DNA from 2 places in the Oceanobacillus sp. CF4.6 genome. Region 2 is predicted to be linked to the other one. Evidence: predicted binding sites of a transcription regulator. Region 2 holds the regulator's gene; the other holds the start of a gene.
The links. The regulator LexA, encoded in region 2, represses DNA repair genes until DNA is damaged. The targets are predictions, from matches to a motif close to CGAACATATGTTCG.
Positions count from the first base shown of each region.

Region 1: the regulator LexA is predicted to act here: its motif matches at 1,668-1,681, upstream of ACHABU_RS09080 (YolD-like family protein).

Region 1 is NZ_JBIMEX010000004.1:189,300-192,705, reverse strand. Features, by position in the region: gene ACHABU_RS09090 (hypothetical protein) at 1-212, shown strand, start outside; gene ACHABU_RS09085 (hypothetical protein) at 299-586, shown strand; gene ACHABU_RS09080 (YolD-like family protein) at 1,743-2,066, shown strand; gene ACHABU_RS09075 (HU family DNA-binding protein) at 2,693-2,965, opposite strand; gene ACHABU_RS09070 (Spo0E family sporulation regulatory protein-aspartic acid phosphatase) at 3,380-3,406, shown strand, end outside.
Region 2 is NZ_JBIMEX010000017.1:41,066-44,471, reverse strand. Features, by position in the region: gene ACHABU_RS19350 (DUF896 domain-containing protein) at 1-123, opposite strand, end outside; gene ACHABU_RS19345 (YneB family resolvase-like protein) at 216-854, opposite strand; gene lexA (transcriptional repressor LexA) at 1,137-1,760, shown strand; gene ACHABU_RS19335 (N(5)-(carboxyethyl)ornithine synthase) at 1,867-2,847, opposite strand; gene ACHABU_RS19330 (plastocyanin/azurin family copper-binding protein) at 3,233-3,406, opposite strand, start outside.

The DNA of each region.
Region 1 (3,406 bases), on a different contig from region 2:
AACAAATTGAAGGAAAATCGGTTGAAGAAAATGGACAGTATGAACAGAAAGTCATTATTATGGATTCTGTTGATGAACCATTACCACCAGAGGCAAAAAATGTTCAATCTATGCCCAGTGAAAGTGAACCACAACAAATTCCAAACGTAAATTTAAGTGATCCAATTATAATTACAAAAATGCCTTATTCCGAAAACGTAAAACCTCAATAGACTTTTTGCTTCAACAAACGGGTGCATTACTTGAACAAAGGTATGACGGGATGGAGAATTTAAGATTTATAAAGGGGGATTAAAAAATGGCAATTGTCGTGGGGTATGCAATAGCAGTTCTTGGAGCAGTTTTGGCTTATCAGTTTGGTGAAGGAAAGTCGAAAAAGAGAAAATATAGGGTATGGGGCTTCGCTCTTATGGTGTCAATTTCCCCAGCCTTATCTTTCGCGATTGGGCTAACATACGCAGCTATCGTTGGAAGTGGTTGGGCGTCAATGATTATGTGGATCCTATTTCCCATAGGTTTCATCGTAGGACTTGTTATGTTATTTGTTGGGATATTTAAAAAAGAAGCAACAGAAGAAGTTTTGTAACTTCTTCCGCTATTTGGTGCTTTAGTTGAATAAGCAAATAAAAAAAATATGGAAATAGCCTAGTTCAATTTGAACTCTATTTTATTGACAACAAAAAGCACCGCATTTTGCGGTGCAATTAATTGTACATGTAAATTAGGTGCCCCGTTTACACTCTTCATTTAAAGTACAACAGGCATCTTTTCCTGATTGAAATAACACCAATATGCTTTAAAACTTACCTTATAATCTTCATTACTATGCCTAAGACATGACTAATGACTTTCGATGTTTATTGTCCATAAATTTAATCAAACATGAACAGTATTGTTCAAGCAATTCAAACTCTGATAGAGAGAGTAAGTGATTATGGGCAATTTTGTTTCGTATTGGATAAAGTTGATGAAGTAGAGTGAATAATTTTGGTGGTAAGTTAGTAAAGGCTTTGGGATAATTTCGGAAGTATGTTTCGTAGTCGCTGAACAGGAGGCTTTCAAAAGATTTAGATGGTGGGCGTTTTAACACAATTCGTGGTGCGCAGTGGAACCAATGAATCCCATAGTAATCTTCCATATTAGCCCTAATGAAGGTTCGCATAGAATTTTCTAACTCATACAATAAACCGTACGCCGTTTGCATTAATTTTAAATCTTTTTCGGCAATCAATAAGCTACACCTCTTTACAATTTTAGACACATTTCACCCAATTTCATAATACACTATTTTATCTATTCTGAAAATAAAGATATACCTTTTTCTATTAAAACAAAAAATTAACCTTTATAAAAAGGATAATTTTCATCATTATATTCCAATGATTACTGAAACACAGAATTAGTAGGGAAATGTAGGAGATGGGTTCTAACAAAAGATTGAAAGTTACGACAAAATCAGGATTGCCGAAACATAACCCTATACAAGTAATATAGACGTAAATAAGGTTTCGTACTTCCTGATTTTAAAAAACATAAAAACCCTCCTTGTACCGGGACACTAATAGACGGGATAGGTAAGGCACCGGTATTATGTTCATGTTTCTGCTTTATCTTTTGTCTTTACAAAAACATAATATTGATTTTAGTGTTTTCTATATGTTAAAATAGGAACAATTGTTCTTGATGAGGGAACAATGAATTGTTTTTCTTTTTTATTTATCTTTTAAAAGGTGGAGAACGAGATGGTAAATGATAGAGGAAATATCAAGTGGACAGCGATGATGATGCCTGAACATATAAATCTCTTGAATCAAATGTGGGAAGAGAAGGAACATAAGATAAAGTCAGAACTGGATGAGCAGCAATTAAATGATATAAACATGAAATTACAACTAGCAATACATAACGACCTGAGTATAACCATTGAGTATTACAAGAGATATGACTTTCATAAAATAAATGGCAAACTAAAAAAGATTGATACAATGAAAAGGTATTTACAACTGAATGATAACAAATACACCATAGTATCTCTAGAGAGTATCCTTGAAGTTTACATAGATTAATGATCTATGTGTTTTTTGTTGTTCTTTTTATAGGATTACTATGAGGAGTGAAAGTCAAAATTAGGATTGCCGAAACATAACCCTATACAAGTATATTTTTAGGGAAATTAGATTGTGGCTGTCCTATTGCAAAACTATCTCCTTGAACTGTTACACTTAATAGGAAAATTGGGTAAGGCACCGGATTACCTATATTTTCCTATATTTGGTTTCATTTTTTGTCTATATCCCAAGCGTAGGATCCGATGTAGCTCACCATTACTTTACCGTTTATGATGCGGGTAATATATTGTCGGTCTAATGGAACACCGTGGTAGTTAAAATAGTTTTCCCACCTTTATTATAAAATGTAAATCCTTTTAACAAAGAACAATTATTGACGATGTTTGGCTACAAAATCTGACCTTTGAACTTCTCCTGCTATTATGGTGTTCCATTGATGGCCATGCTCATATGCCAAAAGTATTTTACTTACGTAAGCTCTTACTTTGAAAAGAATCACTATGAAAAATGACCGTTTTTTGTAATATCTGTCTTCATTAATTGCATTAAGTTTTAATTATAATTTTCCAAATTATTATTAAAACAAAGAAATAAAGCCAACATTTTATGCTGACTTTATGTACTTACTTCACTGCTTCTTTTAGACTTTTACCTGGTTTGAAAGCAGGTACTTTACTTGCTTTTATTTCTATTTCCTCACCTGTTTGTGGGTTACGACCCTTTCTTGCGGATCTTTCTCTAACTTCAAAATTACCAAAACCGATTAGTTGAACTCCGTCTCCACTTGAAAGTGCTTCACTAATAGATTCGAAAATAGAATTAACTGCTTTGCCTGTATCTTTCTTTGAAAGCTCTGAAGCCTCAGCAACTTTATTAACTAATTCTGTTTTATTCATTACGCATCTCTCCTTCATTGATAGTAATACTTTATTAGTTTTACCATATATCGCCTGGATTAACAAGATTTGTTATATATACGAAGTTTCTAACTAACATATTGATCAATAATAAATTGCTCTACTTTTCCTATGAGAAATCCTATTCATATATGTTAATATTAGCATCCTCTTTGGTTAAATAGGTATTTCCCTAAAGCAAAAACATTACATTTATTAAACGCCATTCATTCAACTTGCGATTATTATTGAATTATATTGTTTAAGAACACTAATAAAGGGAAATGTATATATTACGTCAAAATAACTTATGAATTGCCAATATTTGCCTTGATTTGGCTCCTAACTTTAAAGGCTTTAAAGGCTTTAAAGGAAAATAATTTATGAAATCTATAATTTTTATGGGAGAAACTTATGTTTGCATATAACAAAGAAACGAAA
Region 2 (3,406 bases):
AACATTATTTAAATACTCTTCTCTCAGTTTTTTTTGTTCCACTTTTTCCTCATCGGATAAACCTTCATTTTTAGATTTTTTTGCCAATATATTAATCCGCTCCAGCTTTTCTTTCGATAGCATTTTTTTACCCTCCCGGTAAATTTAACAAAATTAAAAAGGCGGGAATTTTGTATATTCCTGCCTTTCCATCGTACTCTACCAAGATTGGATATTCAAGTATTTTGAGCTTCCCTATATCTCCTATGTACGGTAGCTTTAGATACATGATAGCCTAAACCGTTTAGCGTCTTAGTTATTTCATCAAAGGTAAGTTTATTTTCGCGTAGACGGATAACCTCTTCAATTGGAAAAGAAATACGTTCCTTGCCCGGAGCCTTATTGTTATTGGAAAGGTTGCGTCTCGGATCATATCCTTCACTTACTGCTTTTTTCATACCTCTTTTTATTTTCATATTATGAATTTTACGTTGATATTCTTCGACAATGCCTACAATCTGAAGCACCATTGAATCCGACTCCGTCAATTCCAGTTCACCATCATGAATTGCCGTATAAATGGAGATATTTAATTTTTGAAGCTGGTGAAATAGAGCGATTTTCGTATTCCCTCTGCCGAGTCTTGTTTCATCCTGAATCAATAAGCAATCCGCTTTCTTTTCAGAAAAATAATCCAACATTTTAAATATACCTTCCCGCTCGATTTCGTATCCACTCACCTGTTCTTCAATAGAGTCGATGACAGTAAAATTATATTTATCGGCAAGTCGGAGCAATTCCTGTTTTTGCCGCGTCAATGATGTTTCCTGTGTTTTCTTGTCTGTACTGACACGACAGTATATTACTGCATTCAAACCAATGCCCCTCTTTCATTAAAATTTACCCACTAATAATCATGGAAAAGTATAGGAAACCCAATGATAATGCAAAAGCAACTAAATAGAAAGCATCCGTTTTTGAAATTTTTTCAAACATGGTATAGTCCCCCTTTGAATTTTTTAGAACTATTGTTCGCCTATTTAAAGTATACTACCGAACATATGTCCTGTCAACGAATTTTAGAACGAATGTTTGCTTATACAATAATAAAATGGTAAACTATCATTAATAAATCCTATGTGAGAGGTGAGCACTAGATGACAAAACTTTCAAAAAGACAGCAAATGATTCTTGATTTTATAAAAAGTGAAGTTAAACAAAAAGGTTATCCACCCTCCGTTCGTGAAATAGCAGTAGCTGTTGGTCTTGCTTCAAGTTCGACCGTACATGGTCACCTGGAAAGAATAGAAAGCAAAGGTTTCATTCGAAGAGATCCTACCAAACCGAGGGCAATAGAAATTATCGACCTAAACGAAGAGAATCAGATCCCGAAAAACGAAGCACGCTATGCTCCTGTAATCGGTAAGGTAACTGCAGGGCTTCCTATTACAGCAGTTGAAAACATCGAGGAGTTTATTCCACTTCCTAGTTCTACTGCCAGTCCTGATGACAATTTATTTGTACTAGTCATTGATGGTGAAAGTATGATAGAAGCGGGAATACTTGATGGCGATATGGTAATCGTGAAACAGCAAAACACAGCTGATAACAGTGATATTGTAGTTGCTATGACAGAAGATAATGAGGCTACGGTGAAGCGTTTCTTCAAGGAGAAAGGCCATATACGTTTGCAGCCTGAAAATGCTACTATGGACCCTTTAATCTATCCTAATGTAACCATCTTAGGAAAAGTAATCGGGTTATACAGAAACATCCATTAACAAAAAGAGAGGCTTTACCAAATGTTGGTAAAACCTCTCTTTTTGTTTTCTATTATATAAAGGCAAAGCAGGAAGCTTCGGAAATCTAAAGGTCCCTATGGAGATGTCATACTTTTTCATACGTTTTATTATTCTGGTACTCAATAATTTTTTGATCCATTACTTTCCCATTTTCTACAATAATTGCGTTACTTAAAACTTCATTTTCTTTAACTCTGTCTTCGATAATAATATCAATATATTTAACTAGTTCTTTTCCAAGAATCTCAGAAACCGTATAGGCAAATAAAGCTGGGGAATGATCGACGATATAGTGAAGTACACCATCCACTATATAAGTTGGATTTTCTATTGATGTAGGAACACTCGATTCAATACCACCTTTTCGATCACAACTTACATCAATTATCATTGATGGTTTCTTCATTATCAAAAGATCCTCTTTATATATTAAATGATCATCTCTATTAATATCCCATAAAACCGCATTTACAACAACATCGTAACTCCCTAGCTCTTTTCTTAATAATTTCTCCATATTTCTATCGTATACAGTTACATCTGCACCTAATGAAGTTAATATTCTTGACGCTCCCCTAGCACTGTTTCCTCTTCCTATCAAAGCCACTTTGCAATCATATGGCATTTTTCCAAACAGGGAAAAGGCATGTAGCACCGAAGCTTCTCCAGCCATTTCATTATTTCTCCAGAAACTATGTCGACCTTGTTCAAACATATTCTCCCACGCTATTGCGGTAAGGCCATTTCCTGTTAATATATCAGTTATTTCTTGACTTTGTACCGTATGCACCCAACCAAATATTGTTTTTCCATGACTAAGTTCGTTTAAATAGCTAGCATCCCCTACTTTAGGATCACAGATTACATCTATGCTCAATATTTCACGTTTGGAAACAACGTTTGCTCCTGCTGATCTATAATCTTCATCTGTATAACCTAGCAAGTTACCATAGCCACTTTCAAAAAATAAAAATTTTTTATTTTTAATAGAAGCAATATGATGAGGTAATAAAGCTCTCCTTTTTTCATTTTCTTTCGTACTCATTAAAAACCCAATCTTTTTCATGTCAGTCATTCCTCCAATAGTTTTTATTAATTGAAAAACTAATCGATCCTTCACACCTGAAATGACTCTTTTACGTTATCTTTTGTATTTCACTTTACTAAAGTAAAGTATTAACTATTGTCATTGATTTTAGATAGCATCCGTATGCTTGTTACCATTTGCTACCAAACTACCTCTTTAGTATAACACAACTTCGAATAATTCCAGTGTACTAATACAAAAATATAATTCGAATCTAATATTTCAGTTTATTTATTCCTGAAACCTTGTTATTATTGCTGAACACTAATCCTTGGTACTACTTAAAAAAGAAAGGATTGACTCTTCAATCTCTCCTTTCTTAAGCTTATTATTTATATTTTAATAATTTTAACCCACCTCTGATTTACGAGGATGAAACTTCAATTATTCCGATCATGCCGGCCTCTGCATGCCCTGGGATTGTGCAAATATAACTGTATTCACCAGGAGAAACCGGAGTAAATGAAATTTCCTGTTGCTCTCCTGCCATGCTATGAACATGAATTTCATCATTATTCTTTTGGTGATTATGTGAACT